2 regions of the Burkholderia pulmonis genome follow, and region 2 is predicted to be linked to the other one. Evidence: riboswitches for the same ligand, from Rfam matches in the RefSeq annotation. Region 2 holds a riboswitch; the other holds the start of a gene.

Region 1 (15,789 bases), on a different replicon from region 2:
GCGACGAGAAGTTGCGCAGCAGCGACGGCAGCGGCGTTTCCGGCACGTCGACGAACGTGAAGGTCTGCTCGGTATCGGTGAAGTCGAGCACGCGCGTCGTGCCCGATGCGGCGGCTTCGCCGTCGAGGCGCAGCGGCAGGTCGCGGCCGTCGCGGCCGATCAGGCCGATCGCGAACGGAATCAGTAGCGCGCCCTGCTGCGTTTCGCGTGCGGCCGGCGATGCGTCGCCGTAGCCCTGCGCAAGCGTGACCGTATAGCGGCGCGCGGCTGCGTCGTACGCGGTGCGCACCGATACGCGCGGCGTGCCGGCCTGGCTGTACCAGCGCTCGAACTGCGCGAGGTCGCGCCCGTTTGCGTCGGCCATCGCGTGACGGAAGTCGTCGCAGGTTACCGCGTGGCCGTCGTGGCGCTTGAAGTAGAGATCCATCCCCTTGCGGAAGCCGTCGCGGCCGAACAGCGTCTGGTACATCCGCACGACTTCCGAGCCTTTCTCGTAGACGGTCATCGTGTAGAAGTTGTTGATCTCGACGTAGCTTTCCGGGCGCACCGGGTGCGCCATCGGGCCGGCGTCCTCGGCGAACTGCAGCTGGCGCAGCACGCGCACGTCCTCGATGCGCTTGACCGCGCGAGCCGCCGATTCGACCTCGTCACCCGCGGCCATGTCGGCCGAGAATTCCTGGTCGCGGAATACCGTCAGGCCTTCCTTCAGGCTCAGCTGGAACCAGTCGCGGCAGGTCACGCGGTTGCCGGTCCAGTTGTGGAAGTACTCGTGGCCGACCACCGATTCGATGTTCGCGAAGTCGGTGTCGGTTGCGGTCTCGGGGTTCGCCAGCACGTACTTCGTGTTGAAGATGTTGAGCCCCTTGTTTTCCATCGCGCCCATGTTGAAGTCGCCGACCGCGACGATCATGAAGCGGTCGAGATCGAGTTCGAGGCCGAAGCGCTTTTCGTCCCAGCGGATCGAATGGATCAGCGAATCCATCGCGTGGCGCGTCTTGTCGAGATCGGCCGGCTCGACCCATACCTGCAGCAGCTTTTCCTTGCCGGAGCCGCTCGTGATCGTTTCCTCGATCGCGACGAGCTTGCCCGCGACGAGCGCGAACAGGTAGCTCGGCTTGCGGAACGGGTCTTCCCATTTCGCGAAGTGGCGGCCGTCGGGCAGGTCGCCCGAATCGACGAGGTTGCCGTTCGACAGCAGCACCGGGTACGCGGCCTTGTCGGCGCGCAGCGTGACCGTGTACGACGCCATCACGTCGGGGCGGTCGAGGAAGTAGGTGATGCGGCGGAAGCCTTCGGCTTCGCACTGCGTGAAGAAGTTGCCGCTCGACACATAGAGGCCCGACAGCGTCGTATTCTGGTCGGGGGCGCACGCGCTTTCGAGCGTCAGCTCGAAGGCTTCGGGCACGTTCTCGACCGTCAGCCCGTGTTCGTGCGCACGCACCGCGCCGTGCGGCGCGCCGTCCAGCCGTGCGGCGAGGAATTCGAGCGCTTCGCCCATCAGCTCCAGGTGCGGCGCGGGCGCGGCGTCCGGATTGCGGCGCACGCGCATCGTATTCCTGACGATCGTGCGGGCCGGCGCGAGATCGAATTCGAGTGCGACGGAATCGATGAGGAACGCCGGCGGCGTGTAGTCGGCGCGGCGGATCACGGTGGAGGAGGCGTTGTCGGACATGGTCGTCGAGATCGGTGGAGTGGGGGACGGGCCCGTCACGCGGGCCAGGCGAACCGGGCCATTGTACAAAGGCTTGCGGCCGCGTGCCGGGCGAACTTTTTACCACTTGCGACAGTCCGCGTATTATCGGCATCCCGTTACGGTTCGCGCGGTGCGACGAACGGGTGACGGATCGACGAGGATCAACATGAAACGCGAATGGATTTTTCGCGGTGCGGGCTGGGCGGCGGCGCTGTGCGTGGCGCTGCTGACGGGCTGCACCAGCTATGTGACGACCCAGGTTACGGCCTTCTCCGACTGGAGCGGCAGCGACGCGACACGCACCTATGCATTCACGCGCACGGATGCGCAGAAAAACAGCATCGAGCAGTCGACCTACGAGCCGATCGTCGCGAACGAGCTGTCCGCGTATGCGTTCCGGCAGGTGCCGCAGTCGCAGGCACGCTATCTCGTCGGGCTGACCTATGCGGTCGGCAGCGATCTCGTGACGGTGCCGCAGCCGGTCTACTACGACCCGTGGTTCGCGCCGGGGCCGTACTGGCGGGGCGGCCCATGGGGCCCGTGGGGGCCCTGGGGGCCGATGCCGGCCGGTTACGTCGCGCAGACGTACCAGGTGTTCGACTACACGCTCGGCATCCGGATCACGGAACGCGCGACGGGCAAGGAGGTGTACAACGTGTCCGCGCGCACGACCGGCGACAACGGCACGCTGCTGTACGCGATGCCGTTCCTCGTGCGCAGCGCGCTCGCCGATTTCCCGTTGTCGAACGGGGCGGTCCGCTCGGTCCGGCTGCCGGTCGACAAGCGCGGCGGGCCGGCGGCGCCGGCCGCCAACGAACGTGCGGTGCCGGCGGCACCGGCTTCGGGCACGGCCGTCGCGAAGTAACGCGGCATCCATCCTGGCGCGGCCGCCCGGCCGCGCCGGTCATTCCCTTCCGTCAGACCCCGATACCCAGCAGCGCGAGCGCGCCGAGCACGACGAACAGCACGGCTGCGATCCCGTGTACGAGCTTGGTCGGCAGGCGGTGCGCGAAGCGGTCGCCGAGCAGGATCGCGGGGACGTTCGCGAGCATCATCCCGAACGTCGTGCCGGCCACGACGCCGATGTAATCCTGGAAGCGCGCGGCCAGCGCGACGGTCGCAATCTGCGTCTTGTCACCCATTTCCGCGAGGAAGAACGCGACGAGCGTCGCGCCGAACACGCCGAGCCGCGAACGGTTGGCGTTGGCTTCGTCGGCGTCGAGCTTGTCGGGCACGAGGATCCACAACCCCATCGCGATGAACGAGAACGCGAGCGCCCAGCGCATGATCGACGGCGTGACGAGCGCGCCGAGCCATTCGCCGAGCGCGCCTGCGAAACCGTGGTTCACGAGCGTCGCGACGAGCACGCCGAGAATGATCGGCACCGGCTTGCGATAGCGCGCGGCCAGGACGAGGGAAAGCAGTTGGGTCTTGTCGCCGATTTCAGCGAGGGCGACGGCGCCGGTGGAGATCAGGAAGGCTTGGGACACGGATGGGGTTCCACGGGCCGGTGTTGTGCGTGCGAGCGACGATCCACGACGCGCCGGGCCCTGATGCGGCGCGCTGTGAACCATCGGTCTCGCCAGGCCAACTTGGCTGCGTCCGCCATGGCCAAACGGCCAAGTCTGTTGACGGACGCCTCCGTCACGATGCGCGCCGTGGGCGCGGGACATCGAGCGGAGCGGCTACTCCCCAATGAGCGGCGAATTCTAGCACGGCGCGTTGCGTGCGGGAAAGCGGCCGGGCGGGCGCCGGGGCCCGCCGGCGCGTGGTGTGCCAGACCGCCCGGCCGGCACGGCGGCGGACGCGCCGCGCATGCCGGGCCAGCGTTCCGACAGGCGGTTACGCGGCAGCCGGGCGGCGTGCGGCGCCGCGCTCGTGGACGAGCTTGCCGGCTGCATAGGTGCGATACACCGCGCGGTCGTCGCCGAGCAGCGCGAACGCGAACAGCAGTTCCTCGAGCGAATCCGCGCGCTTCGTGCGGCGCGCGAGCAGCGGCGTGGCCTGCGGATCGAGCACGACGAAATCGGCTTCGGTGCGCGGCTTGAGCGTGCCGACCGTGTCGGCGAGGTCGAGCGCCTGCGCGGCGCCGGCCGTCGCGAGCCAGAACATCCGCGTGGCGGTCAGGTGGTGACCCGACAGCCGTGCGACCTTGTGCGCTTCGTTCATCGTCTGCAGCATCGAGAACGACGTGCCGCCGCCGACGTCGGTCGCGAGCGTGACGGGCACGTCGTGTTCGCCGGCCTTGTCGAAATCGAACAGCCCGCTGCCGAGGAAGAAGTTCGACGTCGGGCAGTGCGCGACGACCGTGCGCGTCTCGGCCATCCGGCGGCGATCCTCGTCGTCGAGGTGGATGCAGTGGCCGTACACCGCACGCGGGCGCAGCAGCCCGTAGCGGTCGTAGATGTCGAGGTAGCTGCGATGGCCCGGAAACAGCTCGGCCACCCACTTCACTTCGTCGACGTTTTCCGCGACGTGGCTCTGCACGAACACGTCCGGATGGCGGCGCGCGAGTTCGCTGCACGCCTCGAGTTGCGCCTCGGTCGACGTCGGCGCGAAGCGCGGCGTGAGCGCGTACATCTGGCGGCCCTTGCCATGCCAGCGGTCGATCAGCTCGGCGCTGTCGTCATACCCCGATTGCGCGGTGTCGCGCAGGAATTCGGGGCAGTTGCGGTCCATCAGCACCTTGCCCGCGATCATCCGCAGGTCGCGCGCGGCGCTCGCCGAGAACAGCGCGTCGGCCGACTGCTTGTGCACGGTGCAGTAGACGAGCGCGCTCGTCGTGCCGCACGCGAGCAGTTCGTCGACGAAGAAGTCGGCGACTTCGCGCGCGTGCTCGGGGTCGCCGAACTGGCGCTCGGTCGGGAACGTGTACTTGTCGAGCCACGGCAGCAGGCCAGGCGCCGGCGACGCGATCATGTCCGTCTGCGGATAGTGGATGTGCGTATCGATGAAGCCGGGCACGATCAGCTTGTCGCGCAGGTCGTGGACGACCGCGTCGCGCGCAAGCGTTGCGGCGAGTTGCGCATACGGGCCGGCCGCGACGACCTTGCCGTCGTCGACGATCAGGAGGCCGTCGGTCTCGTAGTTCGCGGCCTGGCTCGATTGCGCCGGGTCGCCGTTGAAGGTCAGCAGCTGGGAACGGAAAGCGGTTTGCGTCATGACGAATGGTCCTGCATCAAGGTAAGGCGGACAGAAGAAAGCGATCGCCGCCGCACGGGGGCGGGACGGTGCTTCGCGAGCGGTTGCGGCACGCTGCGTGCGGCATGACCGGAGGCGATTGCGCGGGCGAACGTGGCGGCCGAAGCCGCCAGCCAGTGGTTGCCGACGGACCTCGCGGCCGTCGGGTTCGCGGCCGGCGGGAGCGCGAACGGAACGGCAAACCGCGACGGCGGACGCGAGCGGGCGGCGACGGCCCGTGCCGCCGCATCCCGTGCACGTGCGCGACCGGCCTGGCGCAAGGCCGGACCGGTGATCGCGAAGCGGATGCCGTTGCCGTGTTTCATCTGTCTAGCGTTCCTCGATGCGGGCCGTCACGCGGCCTGCCAGTACGCGTCGAGGCGCGCGTACAGTGCGTCGCGCTGGGTCGGTTCGATGAACGACGCCTCGAAGCCGTTGCGGAGCACCGCATGGACTTCGGCATCCGTGAGTTGCAGTCCTTCAGCCGTCGCGAAGTAGTTTTCGTTGACGTAGCCGCCGAAGTAGGCCGGATCGTCGGAGTTGATCGTCACTGCGACGCCGCGGTCGAGCAGCGCCTTCAGCGTGTGCTTCGCCATGTCGTCGAACACGCACAGCTTCAGGTTCGACAGCGGGCAGACGGTGAGCGCCGTGCGCGTTTTCGCGAGGCGTTCGACGAGTGCCGCGTCTTCGATGCTGCGCACGCCGTGGTCGATCCGGTCGACCTTCAGCACGTCGAGCGCTTCGTAGATGTACGCGGGCGGGCCTTCCTCGCCCGCGTGCGCGACGAGCTTCAACCCGAGCGCGCGCGCCTTCTCGAACACGCGGGCGAACTTGGTCGGCGGATGGCCGAGCTCGGACGAATCGAGGCCCACGCCGATCAGGCGATGGCGATAGCGTTCGAACAGCGGCAATGCGGATTCGAACGTCGCGAGCGCGTCTTCTTCGGACAGGTGGCGCAGGAAGCACAGGATCAGCTTGCTCGACAGCCCGCGCCGTTCGGCATCGGCGAGTGCGCGCTCGATGCCCGCGACGACCGTGTCGATTGGCACGCCGCGCTCGGTGTGCGTCTGCGGATCGAAGAACAGTTCGGTGTGGACGACGTTGTCGGCGAGCGCACGCTCGCAGTACGCGGCCGTCATGTCGTAGAAATCCTGCTCGGTGAGCAGCACGCTCGCGCCGGCGTAGTAGATGTCGAGGAACGACTGCAGGTCGGTGAATGCGTACGCGGCGCGCAGCGCATCGATCGAGTCGTACGCGAGCTTCACGCCGTTGCGCTGCGCGAGCGCGAAAATCAGTTCGGGCTCGAGCGAGCCTTCGATATGGATGTGCAGCTCCGCTTTCGGCGCGCGGGCAATCTTGTCCTTGAATGTCGGGGTCATGGCGTCGTTCTTGGTCGGTCAGTAGGTAGGGGAAGCCTGCGCGGACGCATTCGCCTCGACGGCCTGCAGCAATTGCGCGGCCACCGAGATCGCGATCACTTCGGGCGCCTTGTCGATGATGCCTTCGACACCGATCGGGCAGCGCATCCGCTCGACCTGGGCCGGGTCGATGCCGATCGCCGCGAGGCGATGATCGAACTGCACGCGTTTCGCGTGCGAGCCGGTCATCCCGAAGTACGCATAGTCGCCGCGTCGCAGGATGCGCTCGGCCAGCACGAAATCGAGTGCGTGGTCGTGCGTCATCACGACGAAGTAGGATTGCGGCGGCGCTGCGTCGACCGCATCGGCCGGGGCAGCGGCCGCGTCGATCGCGAGGTTGCCGATGCCGGCGAGCGCGTCGGCTGGCGGGAACACCGCATCGGGCCCGTCGATCCAGCGCACGTGGCACGGCAGCGTCGCCAGTACCTTCACGAGCGCGGTGCCGATGTGCCCGGCGCCGAACAGCATGACGGGAAACGCATACGGCGCGATCGTTTCGGTCATCAGCGACACGCCGCCTGTTTCCCACAGCAGGCAGTCGGCACGCGCGGCGTCCGATTCGGGCTCGCTCAACAGCGGCGCGCCCGGCGAGGGGCCGAATGATACGCTACGCACGGTTGCGGCGCCGGCCGCGACGCGCTTCGCGAGCGACATGATCCAGCCGAGATCGCCGACGTCGAGCCGCTCGAATGCGAGCACCACCGCGCCGCCGCAGCACTGGCCGAGACTCGGGCCGAGCGCGAGCCGTTCGAGCCGGCGTGCGTGCGACACGTGCGCGCCATCCTTCAGCAGATGCCGCGCGATCTCGATCGCCTTCCATTCCAGATGACCGCCGCCGATCGTATGGCGGGCCGTGTCGCGCGTGACGAGCATCTTGGTGCCGGCTTCGCGCGGCGCGGAGCCGTCGGTATGCGCGACCGTCACGAGCACGGCCGCTTCGCCGTGCGCGAGCAGTTGCTGCAGATCGCCGAGCCAGGCCTCCATCAGCACACCCCGTTCGGAACGACGCGGCACGACACGCGGCGCGGGCTGGCGGGCGTGGCGGCAACGGGGACGGACGGGAGCAGGGCAGGCCGGCCGCACGGCCGATGCGGTGCGACGGCAGCGCGCTGACGACGCGCGCGAACGGCGCCGCCGGACACGCGGACGCCATGAGGGTGACGGATGCGGATGGTTTGCGTTGTCATGATGAATCCAGTCGACATTGCGGATCGGGCGCGCGTTACGCAGGGGTGGTGAGACCGCCTGGCCTCGCGCACGTAGATCGCCATCCAGTCCCGAAGATAGCACCGCCACGCGGCACGAACATCGCCGGGCGGTGATCCGGGCTATCAGGAGGCGATCATGTCGATCATAGGCCCGCCGCGCGGGATCGGGGCGCCGATGCAGGCGCATCGGGCCGAAACGCACGCGTGACGGGGCGAGGGCGCGGCAGTCGCGCGACGCGCGCCGACCCGGGGATCCGGGCGGCGGCGGGGTAGGTGTTTACGCGCGGCCGGCCGGAGACGGCCGGCGGAAGCGTCGGTGGGCGCCGGTTGGCGCCGGCGGCGCGCGACCCGGTCGAGCGGGGCGCGCATCGCATGCCGCGGGGCCGGCAAGCGGCAGGCCGGTCAGCCCGCGAGCTTGCGGCGATGGCGCCAGAGGCTCGCAACGACCGCGATCAGGATGACCGCGAAGCCGATCAGCGCCCAGCCGGGCAGCAGGATGCCGAAGATCGGCGGGTAGACGGTCTCGCACAGCCCGGCGACCTTGAACATGCCGGGGAACCACTGCGCGGGCGGCAGGCTGTCGACGATCGGCTGCAGCGTGTCGAAACCGCAGCTGAAGCCCGGATTCATCTGGATCGACAGGTGCCGGGCGGCCGTGCCCACGCCGCCGGCCGCGGCGATCGCGATCAGCAGTTCGAGCACCCAGACGCCGCGCCAGTTGCGGATCCCGGCGGCCAGGAACGCGAAGATCCCGATCGCGCAGAAGAAGTAGCGCTGGATGATGCACAGCGGGCACGGATCTTCGTTCTTCACATACTGCAGGTACAGCGCACCGGCCAGCAGGGCGATGCACACCCATCCGAGCAGCATCAGCAGGCGGCGTTCGCGGCGTAGTGCAAGCGTGTAGTCGTTCATGTCGGCGGGGTTCCTCGTCGGTCGGTCCGGAAAACAATCGCGCGATTTTAGCGCGAACGGTCTGGCACGAAACTGACAGCGCGCATGCGGCAACCTGCCGCACCGCGCACATTGCCCGCCGTCGACCGGCTGGCGCGGTCAGCGGATCGTGTTCAGCACGGCTTCGACCGCCTGGCCGATCGCGAGCAGCGCGTCGTCGTGATGCGGCGCCGCCGTCAGCATCAGGCCGACCGGCGCCGCGTCGCGCGGATGGCAGGGCAGCGACAGCCCGCACGCGTCGAGGAAGTTGAACGCGCTCGGATTGCGCAGGATCAGCGCATTGGTGCGCGTGAACGCGTCGTCGTCCGTTTCGAGGTCGGCGATGCGCGGCGGCACGACCGGCACCGTCGGCGCGACGAGTGCGTCGAAGCGCGACCAGACCGTGTGCGCGGCTTCGTCGAGCATCGCGGCGCGCGCGGCGAGCAGGTCGAGATAGTCGGCCGCGCTCGCGGGTTCGCCCTTCAGGATCCGCGTGAGCACGCGCGGGTCGTACTGGTCGCGATGCTTGGCGAGCAGCGGGCGATGCCATGCGTACGCCTCGATCGGCGAGAAGCCGAAGCGGTTGATCTCGGCCAGCCGGTCGAGCGCAGGGAAGCGTACCTCGGTGACGATCGCACCGGCGGCTTCGAGATGCTTGAGCGCGGTGTCGAGCGCGGCCGCGACGTCGGCATCGACGCCGTCCGTCACGTAGTTCGTCAGCACGCCGAGCCGCACGCCTTCGAGCGGCCGGGCAGCCGGCACGTGCGGTTCCAGGCCCGCGAGCATCCGGTCGACGAGCGCGCAGCACGCGACCGTCAGGCCGATCGGGCCGAACGAGTCGAGCGTCGTCGACAGCGGCACGCCGCCCTGCTTCGGGATCCGGCTTGCGGTCGGCTTGAAGCCTGTCAGCCCGCACAGTGCGGCCGGAATGCGGATCGACCCGCCCGTGTCGGTGCCGAGCGCGACGGCGGCCATCCCGTCGGCGACGGATGCCGCCGCACCCGACGACGAGCCGCCGGAAATCCGCGCATCGCCCGGCACGTCGCGGTGATACGGCGAGCGCGGATGACCGAAGTGCGGATTCAGCCCGAGCCCCGAGAACGCGAACTCGCTCATGTTGGTGCGGCCGACCAGCACCGCGCCCGCGCGCTTGAGCCGCGCGACGGCGACCGCGTCGGTGCGCGCGGCCGGTGCACCGTCGAGCACGCGCGACCCCGCACGCGTCACCTGGCCCGCGACGTCGAACAGGTCCTTGACCGACACGGGAATGCCCGCGAGCGGCGACAGCACGGTACCCGCGGCGCGCAGCCGGTCATGCGCATCGGCGGCCGCTCGGGCGTTGTCGGCATCGACTTCGGTGAAGACGGTGGCACCCTGGCCCGACGGATCGGTGATCCGGTCGAGCGCGGTGTCGACGAGCGCGCGGCTCGTGGTCCGGCCGGCGGCGAGGTCGGCGGCGAGCTGGGCGAGCGGGGGGAAGGGCGTGAAGGTGGTCATGGGCGGCTCAGGGACGAAGATGTTGAAGAAGCGTGGAGCGGAACGAATCGATGTGACTTTCGACGGCCGCACGCGCGCCGGCGGCGTCGCGCGCGGACAGCCGGTCGAACAGCGCGCGGTGCTCGTGCTGGACGTCGGCGAGATGGTGCGGTTCGGACAGCGTGACGAACCAGAAGCGCAGCGAGCGCTCGTGCAGCGCGCGCAGGATCTCGGCGAGTACCGCATTGCGCGCGGCCGCGGCGATCGCCTGGTGAAACGCGCGGTCGAGCGTCATCATCCCCTCGACGTCGTGCGTGTCGACGCAGGCCTGCCCGTCGTCGAGCAGCGCGGCCATGCGCGCGAGATCGTCCGGCGTTGCATGGCGGGCGGCGAGTTCGGCGCAGTGCGCTTCGTTGATGCGCCGCACGTCGATCACCGCAACGATGTCGTCGAGCGACAGCGGCTGCACCATCAAGCCCTTGCGCGGCATCACGGACAGCAGCCCTTCGAGCACGAGCCGGTGTACGGCCTGGTGCACCGGCGTTCGACCGATCCCCGTGCGCGCGACGAGGTCGGCTTCGTTGAGCGCGGCGCCCGGCTTCAGGTGCATCGTGATGATTTCGTGTTGGATCAGCGCGTACGCGCGGTCGGCGAGGCTGGCCGCCGGTGCGGCGGGCCGGTCGCGGGTGACGTCGGTCAGGGTACTCATGCGGGTGGCGGCGCGGCGGCCGGACGGGGCGCGATCATGGCGCGGGTGATCGGGAAGCGTGGACGATGCCTGGATATTATTGTGATATATCACTGGTGTCCAGTGCGGGCAGCATGATGCCTGCGCCGCCCGTACGGGAACGGGGACGCTCCCCGGCACGACTTGCCACCGACTTGCAACAATATCGACAGGATGTTGCAGGTTTGCCGTGCGATCGTGCACTGAAGCATAATGAATCCTCGTCTATTCATACGCGTGAGCGACGTACCAGACCATCGTCATGAGCGAAAACACGCCTTCCCCGGCCGGTCTGCCCGGCACCTTTTCCGTTTCTTCCGATTCTCCCCGTCCCGATCCGGCGAAAGCGCCCGATGCGCCGGCCGCACAGGCCGCCGCGCAGAACGTCGCCGCGGACGGCGCATCGCCGGTCACGGCTGCATCCGAACCGGGTGCGCCCGGTGCGGCAGGCGCCGCCGTCGATCGCGCTGCCGCTGCCGCGCCGCCGAAGCCTGGCGCGCCGCCGCCCGGTTTCGGCGCGCAACCCGATTTCGATTCACCGCGGCCGCCGCCCGCGAGTGCGCAGAATGCGCCGCCGGCCTACCTGAAGCAGAGCGACACGCCGTGGTCGGTATTCGGCCGGATCGTCGCGGCCCGTGCGCGCCGGCTGTTCGACCGTGCAGGCCAGCGCATCACGCAACGCACGCTGCGCATCGGCGTGTCGGCGCGGATCTTCCATCCGGAGCCCGGTGCGAAGGGGTTGCGCGGCAAGACGCTGCAGTATCTCGAGGAATCGATCGCCCACTGGGTGATGTCGCGCGACGTGCTCGTGTTCATGATTCCGACCGTCGGCCACCAGGGCATGATCCATCCGAGCAACATCCGCCTGCGCGACTACGCGAAGCATCTCGATGGCCTGCTGCTGCAGGGCGGCGCCGACGTGTCGCCGCAAACCTACGCGGCGTCGGATGCGCGCCCCGAATGGCCGGGCGATCGCGTGCGCGACATGTACGAGCTCGAGCTGCTGCATGAATTCGTCGAGTCCGGCAAACCCGTCCTCGGCGTGTGCCGCGGCTGCCAGCTGATCAACGTCGCGTTCGGTGGCTCGCTGTACCAGGACATCGCCACCGATGTGCCGACTGCGAACGCGCACGTGAGCGAGCATTACGATCAGCATCGTCACGCGATCCGCTTCCCCGATTCGTCGACGCTCGCGAGCATGTTCCCGGGGCGCAGCGAAGCGATCGTCAACTCGATTCACCACCAGGCGATCCGCGATCTCGGCCGCGATCTGAACATCGAGGCCGTCTCGGCCGGCGACGGGATCATCGAGGGCATTCGCCATCGCCGCTCGCCGTTCGTCGTCGGCGTGCAATGGCACCCGGAGTTCCATCGTGCGGGCGGCTCCGAATTGCTCGACTGCACGCCGCTGCTCGATGCGTTCCTGCGCGCCGCGCGCGAAACGCGCCTGTAGCAAGCCGTATTTCCCGCGTCGCACGAAGGCCGGCCGCATCCCGATAAATTCGAGATGCGGCCGTTTTGTTTTGAACGATAATCGCGAGTCCCGATTCGTTCGCCGGAGTCTGACGTTGGCTTTCCGAAATTTCTTTCCTGCACGATGCGCCACGTGGATCGTTGCGCTGGCTGCCTGCGCGCAAGCGGGCACGGCCTGGTCCGCCGATGCGACCGCTCCCGTCGCCGGTACGCGTCCGGCGGTCACGAGCCTGAGCGGCGACGCGGCGCCCGCGGCTGCCGCGACGGATGCCGCCGCACAAGGCAACGTCGCCGAGCTGACGCGGATGCTGCACGACGGCCGGATCGTCGAGATGCGCACGACGTACAACGGCAGCTATGGCGCGAGCCTGCTGTTCGATCCGCGCGAGATGACGTACTACGTCGCGCTGTTCCAGGACAAGAATCTGTGGCGCGTGATCCGCTCGCAGGAGAAGAATCGCGCGGAGATGGTGTACGCGAACTTCGTCCAGCAGACCGTGCAACTCGCCGATATCGAGATCCGACGTACCGAGCTGCAGGCGCAGAAGGCATTTCTCGAACGCGTGATCGCGCTGCAGGCGAATCGTGCGCAGCAGTTGCAGGCCGACCTGAGCGTCGCGCGCAGCCAGCAGGCCGAAGTCGCGCAGCGGCAGAAGTCGGCGCAGGAGCAGACGCAGGCGCTGCAGGTCGAGAAGCGTGCTGCGCAGATGCAGTTGCGCGATCTGCAGGAACAGGTGCGGCAACTCGAGAAGCAGACCGAAACGGGGCTGCCCGCGCACAAGTAACGATTCGTCAGACGGACGGAAAAGGCGGACGAAACCCGGCGAAGCGATCTTCGCCGGGTTTTTTATTGGGCGGCCGTCAGCGCGCGAACGCGTCCGGCGTGTCGGCCAAGCGGCGGTGGGACAGTTGCGACGTCCAGTCGAAACCAGGGGCCGTGGCATGCGACGCGCGGGCAGGCCCGGCGGTGCGCAGCGCGTCCGCCATCGCGATCAGCGCAAGCGGATCGTCGAGCGTGCCGGTTGCGGACGGTTGCGTGACGAGCCGATCGCGCGTGACGGAGCGGGTTGCGTTGCGCTGGATCGACGGAGGTGTCGCCTGTCGCGCGACGGCGGGCGTTCGGACCGTGGCCGCAGCGATGTGCCGGTTGTTTGGGCGATGCGGTGATGCAGCGACGGTGCGCGGCGAGTCGGGAATGGCGTCCGGATGCAGCGCTGCCGGGCGAGCCGTGACGCGGTGCGGGGCCGGTGGCGATTCGGCCGTATTCACGACAGGTGCCGACGCAATGAGCGGTGCCGTTGCATGCTCCGGTGCACGCAACTGAACGGTGGCGACCTGCACGGTGCCGCTGAACGACGATGCGTGATCCGGCACGGGCCCCGTCGTTTGAATCGTGAACGCGGGGGTGATACGCCAGGATGGCTCATGCGCGGCGATCAGCCAGCCGATGATGCCGAGCGCGCCGATGCTCCAGCAGGTTGCATACATGGCACGCCGCTCGTGACGCTTGCCGGTGGTATGACGAAAGCGCCCGCTGGTCGCGGTAGCCGGCGTGGCGGGCGACGCGGCTGGAGCGGACGCCGATGCCGCCGTGGACAGCGGCTGCCAGCGGCACGCGCGGTGCGGCTGGTCGACATCGATGCACGACGTTGTCAGCGTCGCGAGGCAGTTCTTGCTGGGCCGTGCACCGGGCGCGCCGCGAAATCGCCATTCGCGGCCGAACGGCGGAATGTGGTCGAGCGGCGTGGCGCGAGGGCGGGCGAGTGCGCCTTCGACGGGAACAAGGGGCGATGGAGTCATGAGGGCGGTGCGCCGTGCGACACGGGCAACCGTGCCGGCGCGGCGCGGAAATGTCGTCGCAAATCGTGACATTGTGGTCAGCCGGCGCAGGCCGGTCGATCAGATCAATCCGATTTTTGCGCCCGTTTCGGGGCGACTCGTACGAGGCGAATGCCGCGACGGCTACGACAGCGGCGATGGCGGCGACACAAGGCAAATGTCGGCTTGGCGTGGCATCATTCGCGAATCATGCCGGTGCGCGTGTCGTTGCGCGATGCGCCGCCGGCGGGCAGCGATGCCCGCGTGCGCCGGTCCGACCTGACGCGCCGCGCATCGTCGGGTCCATGCGGCGCAGATTCGCGCCATTCGAGCTGAGCGAGAAAAACATGTCCACAGCGTCACACGCCATCGCGCAGGAATCGAAAGTCCGCACCGTCTTCCGGGTCGTCAGCGGCAACTTCCTGGAAATGTACGATTTCATGGTCTACGGGTATTACGCGTCGGCCATCGCGAAAACCTACTTTCCGAGCGGCAATGCATTCGCGTCGCTGATGCTGTCGCTGTCGGTGTTCGGCGCGGGCTTCCTGATGCGGCCGGTCGGTGCGATCGTGCTCGGCGCGTACATCGACCATCACGGCCGTCGCAAGGGGCTGATCCTGACGCTGGGGCTGATGGCGCTCGGCACGCTCACGGTGGCCGCGGTACCCGGCTATGCGACGATCGGCGTGCTCGCGCCGGCGCTCGTGCTGCTCGGCCGGCTGCTGCAGGGCTTCTCGGCCGGCGTCGAACTCGGCGGCGTGTCGGTCTATCTGTCGGAGATCGCGACGAAGGGGCACAAGGGGTTCTATACGTCGTGGCAGTCGGGCAGCCAGCAGGTGGCCGTCGTGTTCGCCGCGTTCGTCGGTGTGCTGCTGAACCGCGCGTTGCCGGCCGAGGAAATGACTGCGTGGGGCTGGCGCATTCCATTCCTGATCGGCTGCCTGATCGTGCCGTTCCTGTTCCTGATCCGCCGTTCGCTGAAGGAGACCGACGAGTTCCTCGCGAAGCGTCATCGTCCGACGATGGGCGAGATCATGCGCTCGATGCTCGACAACTGGGGCATCGTGGTTGCCGGCATGGGGATGGTGATCATGACGACGGTGTCGTTCTACATGATCACGGCCTATACGCCGACCTTCGGCAAGGAAGTGCTGCACCTGTCGTCGCTCGACGCGCTCGTCGTGACCGTCTGCGTCGGGATCTCGAACCTCGTGTGGCTGCCGCTGTCCGGCGCGCTGTCCGACCGCATCGGCCGCCGCCCGGTACTGATCACGTTCACCGTGCTGACGCTGCTGACGGCTTACCCGGCCGTGCTGTGGCTCGTCGGCGATCCGTCGTTCCTGCGGCTGCTCGCGGTCGAGCTGTGGCTGTCGTTCCTGTATGCGTCGTACAACGGCGCGATGGTCGTTGCGCTGACCGAAGTGATGCCGGCCGACGTGCGCACGGCCGGCTTCTCGCTCGCGTACAGTCTCGCGACGACGATCGGCGGCTTCACGCCGGCGATCTCGACGCTGCTGATCCACCAGACGGGCAACAAGGCGGCGCCGGGGCTGTGGCTGAGCGTGGCCGCGATCTGCGGGCTGATCGCGACGCTCGTGCTGTATCGCACGTCCGAGGCGCGCAACCAGTACAAGGCGGCCTGACCGGCGCCTGCCTCGTGCGCGGCGTGGACCGCGCATCACATTGAAAAGGGAGCGCAGCGCGCTCCCTTTTTTTATCTGCGCTCAGGCCGAATGCAGCTTGCCGGCAACCGCGGCCGCCACGTCGAGCCATTCGCCGGGCGACGGCTGGCGGGCGATCCGGGCCCGCGGATACCACGGGCAGTCGTCGCCGGTGAACCAGCGCCAGTCGGGCGCGAACGGC
Region 2 (15,789 bases):
CCGGCGTGCGGATTGCGATACCGCACCTTGAGCCACTGGAAATCGTCGCTCGCGTCGATCAGCTCCAGCGTGTCGCCCGCGACGACATAGCGGCGCGTGGGCGCATCGGTCATCGCGTCGTGCAGCGGCAGGCGCGCCGGGCGCACCTTGAACATCACCTTGCCGGCGTCGTAGCCCTGCGGGCGACGCGACACGCGCTTGCCGTGCTCGTCGTAGGTCAGCAGCATCGACGACGGGCCCGAATCGCCATCGAGCAGGTCGCGCAGATCGTCGGGTATCGCTTCGCTGGATTGATACAGGTACATCTTGCCGCTGCCGTCGAAGCGATAGGCATCGGTGTACCAGATCGGGCCGCCGCGGCACGAGCTGTACAGCGTGCGCTCCTTCGGCTTCGCTTCCACGTTGATCAGGTCGTCGCAATTGCCGTGCGGCACGTTGCCCGCCGGCATCGTCAGCGGCTCGAACCGCTGGCGCGCGGCGTTGTACAGGTAGATGCCGTAGCTTTCGTTGACCATGCCGAGCAACGCGTGCACGGCGAGATCGCGGTGGCCGTCGAAGTTGTAGTCGTCGGTCGCGAGGTGATAGTGGCCTTCCTCGTCGGTGGCCGTGACGTCGAGCGTCTGGGTCTTTCCGCTCGGCAGGAAGCGGACCGTGATGTGCGCGCTGTCGGCGCGCTCGACGCGGGCGGTGACGGTGTCGTCGACCTTGAACTCGAGCAGCGGTTTGGCTGCATGCGCGGCGGGGGCGATCGATGCGCAGGCGGTGAGCAGCAGCGCGGTGATGCGGGGGCGCGGGTGGAATCGCAGGGAGCGTTTCATGAGCGGTTGTCGGGACGAAGGGGCGTGTGCAGGCGGCCGGTTAGCGCGGCGTACTGTCGTCGCGATACCCGTTCTTGCCGACGAAGATCTCCTTCAGCGCGGCGCGCAGCGTGCCCGGATCGTACTGGCCCGGCGCGAGCCGGATCACGTAGCGCGTCTGGCCGTCGAGGCGCGCGGCGAGGCCCGGTTCGATTTCGACGTCGATCGTATCGTCGGTCAGGCGCACCGACAGATCCTTGACGCGCAGGGTGATCTGGTCGCGCACCATCACTTCGATCAGCGCGTCGTCCGGAAAGCGCGACAGTGCGAAGCAATAGTCCTGCTCCGCGTCGTGACAGTAGATGTTGGCGAAGCTTTCGTCGTCGTCGAGGTCGGACGTTGCCGCGCCGACGGTAGCATGAAGTTCCATGAACCTGATTCCTGCGTAATGGTTATCGGGGGGAGTGTATTGCTGCTTCGATCGCAGCCTCGGCTTCGGCTTCGGCTTCGGTATCTGCTTCGGGTGACGCATCGGCCTGCGCGTCGCGCGCCTTCAGCCACAGCCCGAATTCGCGCATGACGTCGACCACCGGCCGCAGCCGGTCGCCGTCCGCGGTCAGATCGTACTCGACACGTACCGGCACTTCCGGATAGACGGTGCGCCGGACGAGCCCGGCGTCTTCCAGCGCACGCAGGTCGAGCGTCAGCATGCGCTGCGAGATGCCCGGCATGTCGCGCCGCAGGTCACTGAAGCGCCGCGGCCCGTCGAGCAGGTACGACACCAGCAGCAGCCGCCAGCGGCCGCCGAGCAGGCGCATCGCTTCTTCAACGGAACATCCTGTCGCACTCGTTTTCATCGTGCCGAACCCTGGTCGGTAAATTTTTTGTGACTACGGCACAAACGACTGCCGTCTTCTCAGCCGTGTGCCGATGCGAGATATTAGCGCCCGCGTCGCGGCGAATCGATACATGGACAATTCACGAAGGAAACGCATGAAGCTCTATCACGCTCCCGGCAGCTGTTCGCAGGCGATCTGCATCGTGCTGCGCGAAGGCGATATCGATGCGGAGATCGTCAGGGTCGACGCGCGCAAGCATGTCGTCGAAGGCGGCCGCAACTACTACGACGTGACCGAACTCGGCTATGTGCCGCTGCTCGAACTCGACGACGGCACGATGCTGCGCGAAGGGCCGGTGATCGCGCAGTATCTCGCGGACCAGCGCCCGGAAGCCGCACTCGCGCCGGCCTACGGCACGCTCGCGCGCTACCGGCTGATGGAATGGCTCAACTTTCTCGGCACGGAGATCCACAAGGGCTTCATCCCGCTGCTGTACGCGGTGCAGGCGGGGAAGTACGTGGAGCCGGTGCGGCAGAAGCTCGACAGCCGTTTCGCCTGGATCGACCGCCAGCTCGACGGCAGGACATTCGTGACGGGCGACACGTTCACGGTTGCCGATGCGTACCTGTTCGCGCTCACCGGCTGGGGCAAGGCCGACTGGATGCGCTCCGTGTACAACGCGGACATCGACCTGAGCCGGCATGCGCATCTGCGCGCGTGGTACGAACGCGTGCGGGCGCGGCCGGCCGTGCAGCAGGTGCTGCAGGCCGACGCACGACCGAACGCATCCTGACGCACTCAGCGCGCCAGCGTCAGGAACAGATACCCCGCATAGCCGGCGCCGTTCGCGAGCAGCGCCCAGATCGCGAGCCCGCGCGTGCGTGCATTGAAGCGCAGCCACGCGGCCGCCGCGAGCGTGATGATCACGCCGGTCAGCACCTCGGGGCGCGGCTCCCACGGCGTCAGCATGATGCCGATCGCCGGCAGCAGCGTGCCCTGGAACACCATCGCGCCGGTGATGTTGCCGAACGCGAGCGTGTCCTTCTTGCGGCGGATCCACAGCACGCTGTTGACCTTCTCCGGCAACTCCGTCGCGATCGGCACGATGATCAGCGACAGCAGCAGCGCCGAGATGCCGAGTACCTGCGACACGCCTTCCACGCCGTGAATGAAGCCCTTCGCGCCGGCGATCAGCAACGCGAGGCCGATCAGCAATTGCAGCGCGATCGTCGCCAGGTTGGTCGGCAGGCCCACGCGCGACAGGAACATTGCATGCGGCGCCTCGGTGCCGTGCCCGGCATCGACGAGCCGGGTCGACGCGCGGAACGTCATCACGACGTACAGCACGTAAATGCCGACCAGCATCGCGGCGAGCAGCGCACGCACGGCCCAGTTGTGATGCGGGACGAACATCGCGGCGGTCGCCAGCGAGAACGCGACGAGGAAGTAGTTCATGTCGCGCACGAAGCCCGTGCGTTCGGGCGCGATCGTGCCGCGCAGCCCGCGCGAGCGGATCACGGCGAGCGTCATCAGGAACGTGGTGAGCGTCGCGAGCATCAGCGGCGCGCCGAGGATCGCACCGACGCCGATTTCCTCGTTGACGGCCTGGTTCGCGGTGCCGCCGGCCAGCGCGAGCAGCGGCACCATCGTTTCGGGCAGTGCGGTGCCGACGGCCGCGAACAGCGAACCGGTGACGCCTTCGGAAATCTTCAGGCGTTCGCCGAGATGTTCGAGCGCATTGGTGAAGACTTCGGCGGCAATGAGGATGACGACCAGCATGAACGCCAGTTCGAGGAACATGAAGGTCATGCGGCACCTCCGCAGGCAGCGGTGGCGCGATGGGAGAGAGCGGGGAGGAACATGGGGACTCCGTGGTCGGACGCAGACGAACCATGGCGCATCCGCCGACGTCCGACCAGGAACGACGCGATGCGCCCATGGTCTCGCCAGGCCGATCAGGCTGAACGCGCCACGGCCGCAGGCCGAGTGTGTTGACGCGTTCGCTTTCCGGGGACGGAAAGCAGGCTACTCCCCAAAGACGGAATGCAGTCTAGCCGAGCCGATTGCTTTCGGCAAGCTTGCGCACGCATATCCCTGCACCGCGTGAAGAAAGGTCCGCGCGTCGCGCATACTGGTGCCGTATCGGGAAGCAATCGGGCGCGCGGGCGGCATCCCATGTGCGTGCTGCAAATGAGAATCGCTAACCGGATTGACCTTCGACGACGCGCGGAAAATAAAGCAAGAACGTCGTACGTCCGTCGCGGCTCGCCACTTCGACCTTGCCGCGATGCAGTTCCATGATCGACTTCACGATCGCGAGCCCGAGCCCTGCGTTGCGCGCCGCGCCGTGGCGCGACGAATCGATGCGGTAGAAGCGTTCGAAGATCCGTTCGACCTGTTCCGGCGGAATCGCGACGCCGCGATTCGTGACCTCGACGACCGCGTAGCGGCCTTGCGTCGACACGGCCAGATCGATCGTCGACGCGGCTTCCGCATGTTCGAGCGCATTCGACGCGAGGTTGCTCACCGCGCGCCGGAACAGCGTTGCGTCCGCGGCGACCGTCGCATCGCCCTGCACGTCGATGCGTACGCCGGCTTCGTCGGCCAGCGCGTGGAAATACGATGCGAGCCGGCGCAGCTCGCTGCCCGCGTCGAGTTCGGCGGTCTTCAGGTGTTGCCGCGCGTTGTCGGTGCGCGCGAGAAACAGCATGTTCTCGATCATCCGCTGCAGCCGTTCGCATTCCTCGATGTTCGAATCGATCAGCGCTTCGTATTCTTCGGTCGTCCGGGCACGCGACAGCGTGACCTGCGACGAGCTGATCACGTTCGCGAGCGGCGTACGCATGTCGTGCGCGAGATCGGACGAGAACTGCGACAGCCGCACGAATGCGCGTTCGAGACGGTCGAGCATCCGGTTGACCGACGTCGCGAGCTCGCGCAACTCGACCGGGCCGCCGCGTGCGTCGAGGCGTGCGTTCAGGTTGTGCGCCTCGATGCGCGACGTCTGCCGGCCGAGGCTTTCGACCGGGCGCAGGCCGCGCGAGGCAACCGCATAACCGAGCGCGCCGACCAGCAGCGCGCCGACGGCCGCCGCGAGCCAGATGTCGACGCGATAGCTTTCGAGCAGCGACTGGCGATCGGTCGCCGTGCGCGAGAGGGCGACCTGGATCGCTTCGCCGGACGGCAGCGTTTCACGTGCGTACACGCAGCGCGACGTGCCGATGCCGGGCGGCGCGCAGGTGAACGGGCCCACGGCGCTGCCCGCCGCATGCGGCGCTTCGATCACCGACGCAAGCGTGTTGCCGGCTTCGTCGGAATGCTCGACGAGCGGGCGGTTCTGCGCGTCGTAGATGCCGAGATAGACGCCCGGATGCGACAGCAGCACTTCATGGAACACGGCGGGATCGGCGCGCAATGCGGCCGTCGATCCGCTCGCGCGCGCGAGCTGCAGGAACTGGTTGAGCTTGCCGGAGATCTCGATGTCGTCGCGCCGCGTCAGCTCGGCGGACAGCGAGCGGTACAGGTACGCGCCGGTCAGCGCGAACACGAGCGCGGCGACGATCGCGAACGCGAGCGTCAGGCGTCGCAGCAGCGAATACGAAACCGGGTTCGCGGTCACGAACGATCCTCGAGCACGTAGCCCATGCCGCGAATCGTGTGGATCAGCTTCTTCTCGTACGCGTTGTCGATCTTCGCGCGCAGGCGCTTGATCGCCGCATCGACGACGTTCGTGTCGCTGTCGAAATTCATGTCCCAGATCTGCGACGTGATGAAGGTGCGCGTCAGCACTTCGCCCTCGCGTTCCACGAGCAGCTGCAGCAGCGCGAATTCCTGCGCGGTCAGGTCGATGCGGGTGTCGGCGCGCCGCACGCGACGCTTGAGCAGGTCGACTTCGAGATCGGCGACGTGCAGGAGGTCGCGCACATGGCGCGGCGCGCGCCGCAACAGCGAGCGGATGCGCGCGAGGAATTCGGCATACGCGAACGGCTTGAGCAGGTAGTCGTCGGCGCCGAGTTCGAGCCCGGCGACCTTGTCCTCGATCGCCTCGCGCGCCGTGAGCAGCAGCACGGGCGTCTGCTTCTGCGCACGCAGCCGCCGAAGCACCTCGAAGCCGTCCAGCTCCGGCAGCATCACGTCGAGCACGACGAGATCGAAATCCTCGTGCAGCGCGAGGAACAGCCCGTCCTTGCCGTTTTCCGCGACGTCGACCGTATAGCTCGCCTCCATCAACCCCTTCCGGAGGTACGACGCCATCTTGGGTTCGTCTTCGACTATCAGTATCCGCATGGTGAGGCAGGCCGTTCATGATTCCAGCCGGTCAGTTTAACGCCTGAGCTTACGGCGCCGCGCGTGCGCGAAGGATGACCGATGGATGACCGGATTGTCATGAAGCTCGCGTCCGGCGCATCGCTCATGCTTCATGACAATCCGGTCATGTTTCGACCATGTCGTCGTCACCGCGGCGGCGATAAGCTGCGGCCGTCTTGTCCCCGGAGCGCGCCGTCGCGGCGCCGCGCCGGCCCAACCGGTCGTTGCCTGCGTGATCCTGCATTCATGTCGTACTGGCGCAAATTCCTCCTTGTCGTGCTGCTGGCGCTGAGCCTGCCGATCCAGTCGTTCGCGGCTGTTTCGATGCAGTGCGCGGGGGCTGCCGTCGCGCCGGTGGAAGCGGCACCGCACGCAATGCCGGTCGCCCACGACGGCAATCACGATCACGACGGCCACGCACGGCATGCGTCGTCGTGTTCCGCATGCGTGTCCTGCTGCTTCGGCACGGGCATGTCGGGTGCGCCAGCAGTGCCCGCCGCGGCGGACGTCAGCGCCGCGATCGTCTCGCAGCCGCTGTCTGCCGTCGTCGTGTCGTTCCTGACCGGCGGCATCGACCGGCCGCCTCGCCGGATTCCCGTCTAGTCCCTGCACGGCCGACAGGCCGTAATCCGCAATCCGTTCCGGCGGCCGCATCCGCTCCGCCGGACGACTCGAGACGAGACCCATTCATGCGATTGACCACTGCAGCGCTGTTGAGCGCGGCGGCCCTCGTGCCGTCGCTCGCGGCTGCGCAAACCGCGCTTCCCGATCCGGCCGACGCCGCCGCGTCGGTGCCGGACATCGCCGTGACATCCGCGTTCGACGGCTACCGGCCGTATCGCGACGATTCCGGCCCGGGCTGGAAACAACTGAACCGCGACGTGACGGAGCGGCCCGCGAAAGCGCGCGCGACCGGCAACGTGCCCGGCAACGGCGGCGCCCATTCGACGCACGGAGGGGCCGCGCGATGACGACGCTTGCGATATCGCCGAGGATCGGCGCGGCCGCGGTCGTGCTGGCGTTCCTCGCGGGCTGTACGACGTTCTCGAAGGACGGCGGGTTCGACGCGGTGTCGTCCGCCGCGTCGGAGCGCATCGGGAAAGACGCGGTGGTCGTCAAGACTGATGCCGACCGTGAAGCCGTCGACAAACGGACCAGGGAACTGCTGGCGAAGCCGCTGTCGATGGACGACGCGGTGCAGGTCGCGCTGCTCAACAATCGCGGCCTGCAGGCGTCGTATGCGGAACTCGGGCTGTCGGAGGCCGATCTCGTGCAGGCCGGCCGGCTGCCGAACCCGCGCTTCGCGTTCAGCCGCACGCGTGCCGGGGATGGCGAGCTGACGCTGGGCCGCACGTTCTCGGCGAACGTGTTCGCGCTGCTGACGATGCCGCTCGCGACGAACATCGAACGTCGCCGCTTCGAGCAGACCAAGCTCGAGACGGCCGACGCGATGCTGAAGGTCGCGGCCGACGCGCGCCGCGCGTATGTCGAGGCCGTGGCCGCCGAACAGGCGGCGAACTACGCGCGGCAGGTGCGCGATGCCGCGGGCGCGGCCGCCGAACTCGCGCAGCGCATGCGGCAGGCCGGCAACTTCAGCCGCCTCGACTACGCACGCGAACAGGCGTTTCATGCCGACGCGGTCGCGCAGCATGCGAAGGCGCGCCAGCAGGCCGTCGCCGCGCGCGAGAAGCTTACGCGCGCGATGGGGCTGTGGGGCGAGCGCACGCAGTACGCGCTGCCCGAGCGCTTGCCCGACCTGCCGAAGGTGCGGCCGGACCTGCCCGATCTCGAACGCTTCGCGATGAGCAACCGTTTCGACATCCAGGCCGCGAAGCTGCAGACGCAGGGTGTCGCGTCGTCGCTCGGTCTCAGCAAGGCCACGCGCTTCGTCAACGCGGTCGATCTCGGCTACGTGAACAACTACGAGACCGGCAAGGGCCACGAGCACGGCTACGAAATCAGCGTCGAGATTCCGCTGTTCGACTGGGGCGGTGCAAAGGTCGCACGCGCCGAGGCCATCTACATGCAGTCGGCGAACCGGCTCGCGAAAACCGCGATCGACGCACGCTCCGACGTGCGTGAATCGTACGCGGCGTACGTGACGAGCTACGACGTCGCGACACATTATCGCGACGAGGTCGTGCCGCTGCGCAAGACGATCTCCGACGAATTGCTGCTGCGCTACAACGGGATGCTCGCGAGCGTGTTCGAACTGCTGACCGATGCGCGCGAGCAGGTCGGCGCGGTCAACGGCTACATCGACGCGCTGAAGGATTACTGGCTCGCGGAAACCGATCTGCAGATGGCTGTCGGCGGCCGGTTGCCGTCACCGGGCGGCGCGCCGCGCGCGACGCAACCAGCCAAACCCGAATCCGCTTCACAAGCCGACGCTGCGCCGCAGCCGGCTTCCACCCCGGCGGCGCCACCGGCGCCCGCCACGCAAACGCATCCGGAAGGTCATTGACATGGTGTCCCGTCGACAATTTCTCAGCGGCTCGGGCGCCGCGCTGCTCGGTGCGGCGATGGTCAGCAAGGCCGGCGCCGCGTCGCTGCCCGACGCGCCCACGATGGCGAAGACCGGCACGCAGCCGCCGCTCGCGCCGCCGAACGGCCGCCCCTACACGCCCGTCGCGACGCTCAACGGCTGGTCGCTGCCGTGGCGGATGAAGAACGGCTGGAAGGAATTCCACCTGACGGCCGAGCCCGTCGTGCGCGAGATGGCGCCCGGCATGAACGCGAACCTGTGGGGCTACAACGGCCAGTCGCCGGGCCCGACGATCGAGGCCGTCGAAGGCGACAAGGTCCGCATCTTCGTGACCAACCGGCTGCCCGAGCACACGACGATCCACTGGCACGGGCTGCGGCTGCCGAACGGGATGGACGGCGTCGGCGGCCTCACGCAGCCGCACATCCCGCCCGGCAAGACGTTCGTCTACGAGTTCCAGCTCGAATCGCACGGCACGTTCATGTATCACCCGCACGCCGACGAGATGGTGCAGATGGCGATGGGGATGATGGGCATGTTCATCGTGCATCCGAAGGATCGCGGCACGATGCCGGTCGATCGCGACTTCGTGTTCCTGCTCGCCGCATACGACATCGACCCGGGCAGCTATACGCCGCGCGTGAACGAGATGACCGACTTCAACATGTGGACCTTCAACTCGCGCGTGTTCCCGGGCATCGATCCGCTGCCGGTGCGCGCGGGCGATCGCGTGCGGATTCGTTTCGGCAACCTGACGATGACGAACCACCCGATCCACCTGCACGGCTACAGCTTCGAAGTCGCGGGCACCGACGGCGGCTGGATTCCGCCGGCCGCGCGCTGGCCGGAGGTGACGGCCGATGTCGCGGTGGGCCAGATGCGCGCGATCGAGTTCACCGCCGATCGCCCGGGCGACTGGGCATTCCATTGCCACAAGTCGCACCACACGATGAATGCGATGGGCCACCAGGTACCGAACCTGATCGGCGTGCCGCAGAAGGATCTCGCGAAGCGCATCGGCAAGCTCGTGCCCGACTACATGGCGATGGGCAGCACGGGCGGTGCGATGGGCGGCATGGAGATGCCGCTGCCCGACAACACGCTGCCGATGATGACGGGCACGGGCCCGTTCGGGCCGCTGGAGATGGGCGGGATGTTCACGGTGCTCAAGGTGCGGCAGGGGCTCGGCCGCAACGACTATCGCGATCCGGGCTGGTTCAAGCATCCGAAGGGCACCGTCGCATACGAATACACCGGCGAATTGCCGGACGGCTGAGCACGCAGCACGCGGCGGCCGTACCGATGCGGCCGCCGGTTTTGATTCATTCACAAGGGAGTCGACACGATGAAGAAAGCACTGGTTCTGATGGCAACGGGTTGTGCGCTGGCGTTCTCCGCCGCGTCGCATGCGGCCGGCAACATGGCCGGCATGGACATGAGCGGCGGTGCGCAGCAGGGCGCCGACACGGCGCAGCGCATGTCGCACGGCGAAATCCGCAAGGTCGATACGGCCGCCGGCAAGCTGACGATCAAGCACGGCCCGCTGGAGAACCTCGGGATGGACGCGATGACGATGACGTTCAAGGTGAAGGACCCGGCGATGCTGGCGCAGGTGAAGGTGGGTGACACGATCGACTTCGTTGCCGAAGACGTGGACGGCGCGCTGACCGTCGTCGAACTGAAGAAGCCGTGACGCGGAGCGTGAACATGAAGACCACGAACCCCGGACGGCTGGCCGCGCTCGTTGCGGCTGTCGCACTCTTCGCGGCCGCGCCGGTCGCGGCCTCGGCGCACGGCAGGCTGGAAAGCGCCGTGCCGGCGGCGGGCAGCACGGTCGACCCGGCTCCCGACACGGTGCGGCTCACGTTCAACGAAGACCTCGAGCCGGCATTCAGCTCGGTAAAGGTGTCGGACGCGAACGGCAACGCCGTCACGCAGGACAAGGCGAAGGTCGATGCGTCGAACCCGCGCGTGATGGCGCTCGCGATGCCGAAGCTCGCGCCGGGCGCATACACGGTGCAATGGGCGGCGATGACGGCCGATGCGCATCGCACGAAGGGCACCTACACGTTCCGGGTGAAGGGATGAACGACGGCATCGTCGGCCTCCTGCGGCTCGTGTCGGTGGCGATCCAGAACACGGGGTTCGCCGTGATAGTCGGCGCGCTGCTCGGCAGTCACTGGCTCGCACGTGGCGCGTCGGCGTGGCAACAGGGCATCGGGCGACGGCTCGCCGTGACGCTGCGCATCGCGTCCGTCGTATCGCTGATCGCGAGCATCACCGCGTTCTGGGCGCACTGCGCGCTGATGAGCGAAGTGTCATTGCTCGACGCGGGGCCGGCCGTCTGCTCGATGCTCGCGGGCACGGGGTTCGGTCATGCATGGCTGGCCGGCGCCGCGTTCATGCTCGTCGTCGTGCTGCTGTCGTTCGTCAGGCGCGCGGGCGACATGCGCTTGCCGTTTGCGATGTGGGCCGCGCTCGCCTGCGTCGCGCTCGCGCGCAGCAACGGCGGTCATCCGGTGGACGCGGGGCTGTTCAGCGTGCCGGTATGGATCGACTGGCTGCATCTGCTGGCGATCAGCGCATGGGTCGGGCTCGTGCTCGTGACGGCGTTCGGCGTGATGCCGCGGTTTGCCGGCATGCCCGCGAGCGAACGCGCGACGGGTGCGTCGTTCGTGCAGTCGCTGTCCGATGCATCGACCGGTGCGCTGGTCGTGCTGTTCGCGACCGGCGCATACAACGGTTGGCGCGGCGTCGATACGCCCGCCAACCTGTTCACTTCGACGTACGGGCAGATCCTGCTGCTGAAGCTCGCGCTGGTGCTGATCGCGGCGGCGCTCGGCGGTCACAACCGCTTCTTCGGGATGCCGAAGCTGATGGCCGCGCTGAAGGATCCGGCCGCGGCGATGCCGGCTCGCGCGTTGCAACGATTCGGCGCAGTGTTGCGGATCGAGGCGGTCGTGCTCGGCGGCGTGCTGATGGTGGCCGCCGTGCTCGTGTCGAGTGCGCTGCCGGGGACGGCGTAGCGCGGCGGCACGCGGGGGAATCGTCGCGAGTGCAGCGCGCTTTGGTCAGATGATTTCCCCGCATTTTCGGGCCTGTTCGTGCGTTGGGTGGCGACCTCGGCGTGATAACGACAATTACATCGGCCTATCTTTTGATTACCAAAAACTGTCATTGAGCGCCGCTAAGCTTTCGCCACCCTCACAACCGGGATTCCCCGTCATGCGCTCGACAATCCGCCTGTTTACCCCGCTATTGCTGCTTCCGACGCTCGCCGCGCCGGTATTCGCCGCCACTGCCGCACCCGTCAGCCCGAACTGCGGCGGCAGCACGACACCGATCGCCGATATCCAGGGGCCGGGCGCGCCGTCGCCGCTCGCCGGCCAGAACGTGTCGATCGAAGCCGTCGTCACCGCCGATTTCGGCGGCACGGACGGCTTCGGCGGCTTCTTCGTCCAGCAGGCCGATGCGCAGCGCCGCAATCAGCCGGGTGTGTCCGAAGGCCTGTTCGTCTATGCGCCGAAAGCGCGTGCGCAGGCCGGCGATCTCGTGCACGTGACGGGCAAGGTCGAGGAGAAATACGGGCAGACGCAGCTCACGCTGTCGGGCGCGATCGCGGTGTGCGCGAACGGCCAGACGGTGACGCCCGCGACGCTCACGCTGCCGGTCGACAGCCCGAACGCGTTCGCCGCGTACGAAGGGATGCTCGTGCGCCTGCCGCAGACGCTGAACGTCACCGACAACTACGAGCTCGGCCGCTACGGCAGCGTGATGCTCAGCAACGGCCGCCTGCGGACGCCGACGAGCGTCGTGCCGCCCGCCCAGGCGCAGACGCAGATCGACGCGAACGCGCGCAACCGCCTGGTGCTCGACGACGGCTCGAACAAGCAGAACCCGGCAACCGTGCCGTATCCGGCGCCGGGCCTGTCGGCCGCGAACACGCTGCGCGCGGGCTACACGGTGCGCGATGTCGAAGGCGTGCTCGAGGTGCGTTACGGCGCGTGGCGCGTGCAGCCGCTGCCCGGCGCGGCCGTACCGGCGTTCGACGCGCGACCGAACCCGCGCACCAACGCACCGGCGCGCGATCCGAAGTCGAACCTGCGCGTCGCGTCGTTCAACGTCCTGAACTACTTCAACGGCAACGGTCTCGGCGGCGGCTTCGACGATCCGAACAACCGCGGCGCGAAGACCTTCCAGGAATTCCAGCGCCAGGAAGCGAAGATCGTCAGCGCGCTCAAGGCGATCGACGCGGACGTGATCGGCCTGATGGAAATCCAGAACAACGGCTACGGCGAACTGAGCGCGGTGCGCCAGCTCGCGGCGAAGCTCGGCAACCACTGGCGCGTGGTCGATCCGGGTACGTCACGCCTCGGCGGCGATGCGATCACGGTCGCGATGATCTACGACAGCCGCAAGGTCGAGCCGGTCGGCCGCGCCGCGACGCTCGCGATCGACGACAAGAACCGCCAGCCGCTCGCGCAGTCGTTCCGGAGGGTCAACGGCAACAAGCAGGCGCTGACGGTGGCCGTGAACCACCTGAAGTCGAAGAACTGCCCGGACGCCGCGAACGACGATCTCGACCAGGGTGACGGCCAGGGTTGCTGGAACCCGACGCGCACGCGCGCGGCGGCGAAGGTGGCCGACTGGCTTGCCGGCAACCCGACGGGTGTCGCGGGCCAGGGCGTGCTGCTGATCGGCGACTTCAACAGCTACACGTACGAAGACCCGATCCGCACGCTCGAATCGCGCGGCTACCGCAACCTCGTCGCGCGCCTGATCGGCGCGAATGCATACAGCTACGTGTACAACGGCGAAGCCGGCTATCTCGATCACGCGCTCGCGACGCTGCCGCTCGCGTCGCACGTGAAGGCCGTGCACGAATGGCACATCAACGCGGACGAGCCGCTCGCGCTGCAGTACACGCTCGCGTACAAGTCGGCCGAGCAGCAGAAGACGTTCTACGCACCGGATGCGTACCGTTCGTCGGATCACGACCCGGTGCTGATCGATATCGCGCTGCCGGGCGGCGGGAAGTGATCGCGGGTTGAGTCGTGGCAACCGGCGACGTGCGGCCATGCCGCGCGTCGCCGCCTGCCCGGAAATGCCGTTCGAATGCCGGGTAAATAATTCCGTGAAATTGGATGTGAATTAACTGAATCGGTATTTTATGGATGGCGCGGTGCACATCGGTAATGCAATTGAGGAATGGTTGAAGTGAATCGAATCTTCGATTGGCGTTCGCATGTCGCCATATCGCCTTAATCGTTCAATAATAATAAAAATGAAAGAAAAATCCTGTCGATATGAAGGCTTTCGGTGCGTTGCGTCAATGCGGGAAAGGCTTCCGTGTTATGCGTGAAAAGTAAAATATTCGGCGCGGTATTGCCGGCAAGACGCACCTTGCACGAATAATCCCATATTCTTTCAAAATCCAGACACTGACGACACTTCGCATCATTACGGGATTTTTAATATCCGAATGATCGTTGACAACGCGGCGCAGCACCGCCTATTTTTGTCATGTCGTAAATTTTGGTCATATAAAAGTTGTCCAGACTGCAGGGGGCGCGTCCGAGCATCATTCTCGCCAGCAGTTTGCTGTGTCTGTATCAAGTTCAGTCTCTGAGAAGTCCCATCCCCAACCGCTGACTGCCGACCGTGCAACGCGAGTGGCGGGTAGGCCTGCGCGTTTCGCAGGCGTTGGCGGCCTTTGTGAAGTGGTATCAGAACCAGCCACAAGGAATGAGATGAAACCAGACAGGAGCTGTACCGGCATCCGCCGCGATCGTCGCGGCCGGCTGGCCGGGCTAGGCGCATTGACCGTCATGACCCTGGCGCTCGCGGCATGCGGCGGCGACGATTCGTCGTCCGTCGGCGCGTCGAGCCTCGCGCAGACCACGGCCAGCCAGCAGGCCAGCGCGCAAGCGGCCGGCAACCAGGCGCCGGCGGCCAACCAGCCTTATGTCGACCAGGTCGCGTACTCGATGAATGCGACGGACGGCCTTGCCGCCGCGCAGGTCTCCGAGAAAGCGGCCGTCATGCATTACCAGTGGAAGGGGAGCGGCTCGACGGTCAACTACACGACGACCACCGGCCACCTGACCGCGCAGGATGCGAGCGGCAATGCGGAAGCGTCGATGTCGTACGTCGCGTACACCGCGCCGAGCAAGAACGGCAAGCCGCGCCCCGTCACGTTCGTGTACAACGGCGGCCCCGGCTCGTCGTCGATCTGGCTGCGGCTCGGCTCGTTCGCGCCGACCCGCGTGGCCACGCCTGATCCGCTGTTCGGCACCAACTGGCCGAACTATCCGCTCGTCGACAACGCCGAAAGCCTGATCGACACCACCGACCTCGTGTTCATCGACCCGCCCGGAACGGGGCTGTCGGAAGCCGTGTTGCCGAACACCAACCAGAAGTACTGGGGTTCCGACGCGGACGTGAACATCATGCGCGACTTCATCCAGCGCTACCTGAACGTCAACAGCCGCAGCACGTCGCCGATCTACCTGTACGGCGAATCGTACGGCACGCCGCGTACCGACATGCTCGCGCTCGCGCTCGAATCGGCAGGCGTGCACCTGACGGGCATCGTGCTGCAGTCCGCGATCCTGAACTACTTCGCGGATGCGACGGAAGCGGTGGCGATCACGCAGTCGACGGAAGGGCTGCTGCTCGATACCGATACGGTGGCCGGCTATCTGCCGGGCTATGCGGCGGTCGCGGCGTACTTCAACCAGGTCTCGCCGGCGCCGGTGAACCAGGGTCTGTACGCACTGCAGACGGAGCTGTTCACGACGCTGATCTACAACCAGCTGCAGAAGTACTCGCAGTCGTGGGTGTTGAGCCAGCTCGGCATTCCGGATGCACTCGGCACGCCGGTGTTCCCGAGCGATGCGACGCTCAGGCTGTGGTCGATCCCGTCGAGCCTGACGCAACAGGCGCTGCGCGGCTACTTCAACGCGAATCCGTTCGGCACGAGCCTGCTGCCCGGCACGACGATCGGCCGGTATGACGGACGCGTGTCGTTGCCGAACTCCGATCCGCGCCTGCAGACCGACGGCGATCCGTCCGACATCCTGATTTCGCAGCCGTTCACGAACGCGCTCGCGACGCAGATGCCGGATTACCTCGGCTACACCGCGCCGAACGCGACGTATGTCCCGCTGAACGACAACATCATCGGTCTCTGGGACTTCACGCACGACGGCCAGCCGATGCCCGACACGATCCCCGATCTGCTCGGTGCGCTGCAGCTCAACCCGAAGCTTCGCGTGCTTTCGGAAAACGGCTTCCACGATCTCGCGACGCCGTTCTTCAACACCGAGAAGCAACTCGCGCGGCTGCAGACGGTGCAGGG

What was found. Region 2 has a riboswitch for manganese ahead of AC5LXK_RS29935 (sodium:calcium antiporter). Riboswitches for the same ligand answer to the same signal wherever they lie in the genome.
Region 1: linked by a shared signal. The riboswitch ahead of AC5LXK_RS04915 (TMEM165/GDT1 family protein) and the one ahead of AC5LXK_RS29935 (sodium:calcium antiporter) in region 2 are both predicted to bind manganese.

Annotation. Positions count from the first base shown of each region.
Region 1 is NZ_OZ480186.1:1,047,094-1,062,882, forward strand. It holds gene pepN (aminopeptidase N) at 1-1,672, opposite strand, end outside; gene AC5LXK_RS04910 (DUF4136 domain-containing protein) at 1,860-2,558, shown strand; gene AC5LXK_RS04915 (TMEM165/GDT1 family protein) at 2,611-3,183, opposite strand; yybP-ykoY riboswitch at 3,278-3,399, opposite strand; gene guaD (guanine deaminase) at 3,536-4,855, opposite strand; gene AC5LXK_RS04925 (hypothetical protein) at 4,852-5,199, opposite strand; gene AC5LXK_RS04930 (adenosine deaminase) at 5,227-6,252, opposite strand; gene xdhC (xanthine dehydrogenase accessory protein XdhC) at 6,271-7,275, opposite strand; gene AC5LXK_RS04940 (disulfide bond formation protein B) at 7,902-8,414, opposite strand; gene AC5LXK_RS04945 (amidase) at 8,553-9,929, opposite strand; gene AC5LXK_RS04950 (GntR family transcriptional regulator) at 9,937-10,617, opposite strand; gene AC5LXK_RS04955 (gamma-glutamyl-gamma-aminobutyrate hydrolase family protein) at 10,898-12,088, shown strand; gene AC5LXK_RS04960 (DUF2968 domain-containing protein) at 12,204-12,893, shown strand; gene AC5LXK_RS04965 (hypothetical protein) at 12,970-13,908, opposite strand; gene AC5LXK_RS04970 (MFS transporter) at 14,274-15,569, shown strand; gene AC5LXK_RS04975 (tetratricopeptide repeat protein) at 15,651-15,789, opposite strand, start outside.
Region 2 is NZ_OZ480187.1:2,926,244-2,942,032, reverse strand. It holds gene AC5LXK_RS29955 (XAC2610-related protein) at 1-818, opposite strand, end outside; gene AC5LXK_RS29950 (hypothetical protein) at 859-1,227, opposite strand; gene AC5LXK_RS29945 (winged helix-turn-helix transcriptional regulator) at 1,250-1,654, opposite strand; gene AC5LXK_RS29940 (glutathione S-transferase C-terminal domain-containing protein) at 1,791-2,429, shown strand; gene AC5LXK_RS29935 (sodium:calcium antiporter) at 2,435-3,445, opposite strand; yybP-ykoY riboswitch at 3,508-3,682, opposite strand; gene AC5LXK_RS29930 (heavy metal sensor histidine kinase) at 3,837-5,255, opposite strand; gene AC5LXK_RS29925 (heavy metal response regulator transcription factor) at 5,252-5,923, opposite strand; gene AC5LXK_RS29920 (hypothetical protein) at 6,005-6,547, shown strand; gene AC5LXK_RS29915 (hypothetical protein) at 6,634-6,915, shown strand; gene AC5LXK_RS29910 (TolC family protein) at 6,912-8,408, shown strand; gene AC5LXK_RS29905 (multicopper oxidase family protein) at 8,410-9,705, shown strand; gene AC5LXK_RS29900 (copper-binding protein) at 9,775-10,122, shown strand; gene copC (copper homeostasis periplasmic binding protein CopC) at 10,137-10,517, shown strand; gene AC5LXK_RS29890 (copper resistance D family protein) at 10,514-11,455, shown strand; gene AC5LXK_RS29885 (ExeM/NucH family extracellular endonuclease) at 11,655-13,469, shown strand; gene AC5LXK_RS29880 (S10 family serine carboxypeptidase-like protein) at 14,180-15,789, shown strand, end outside.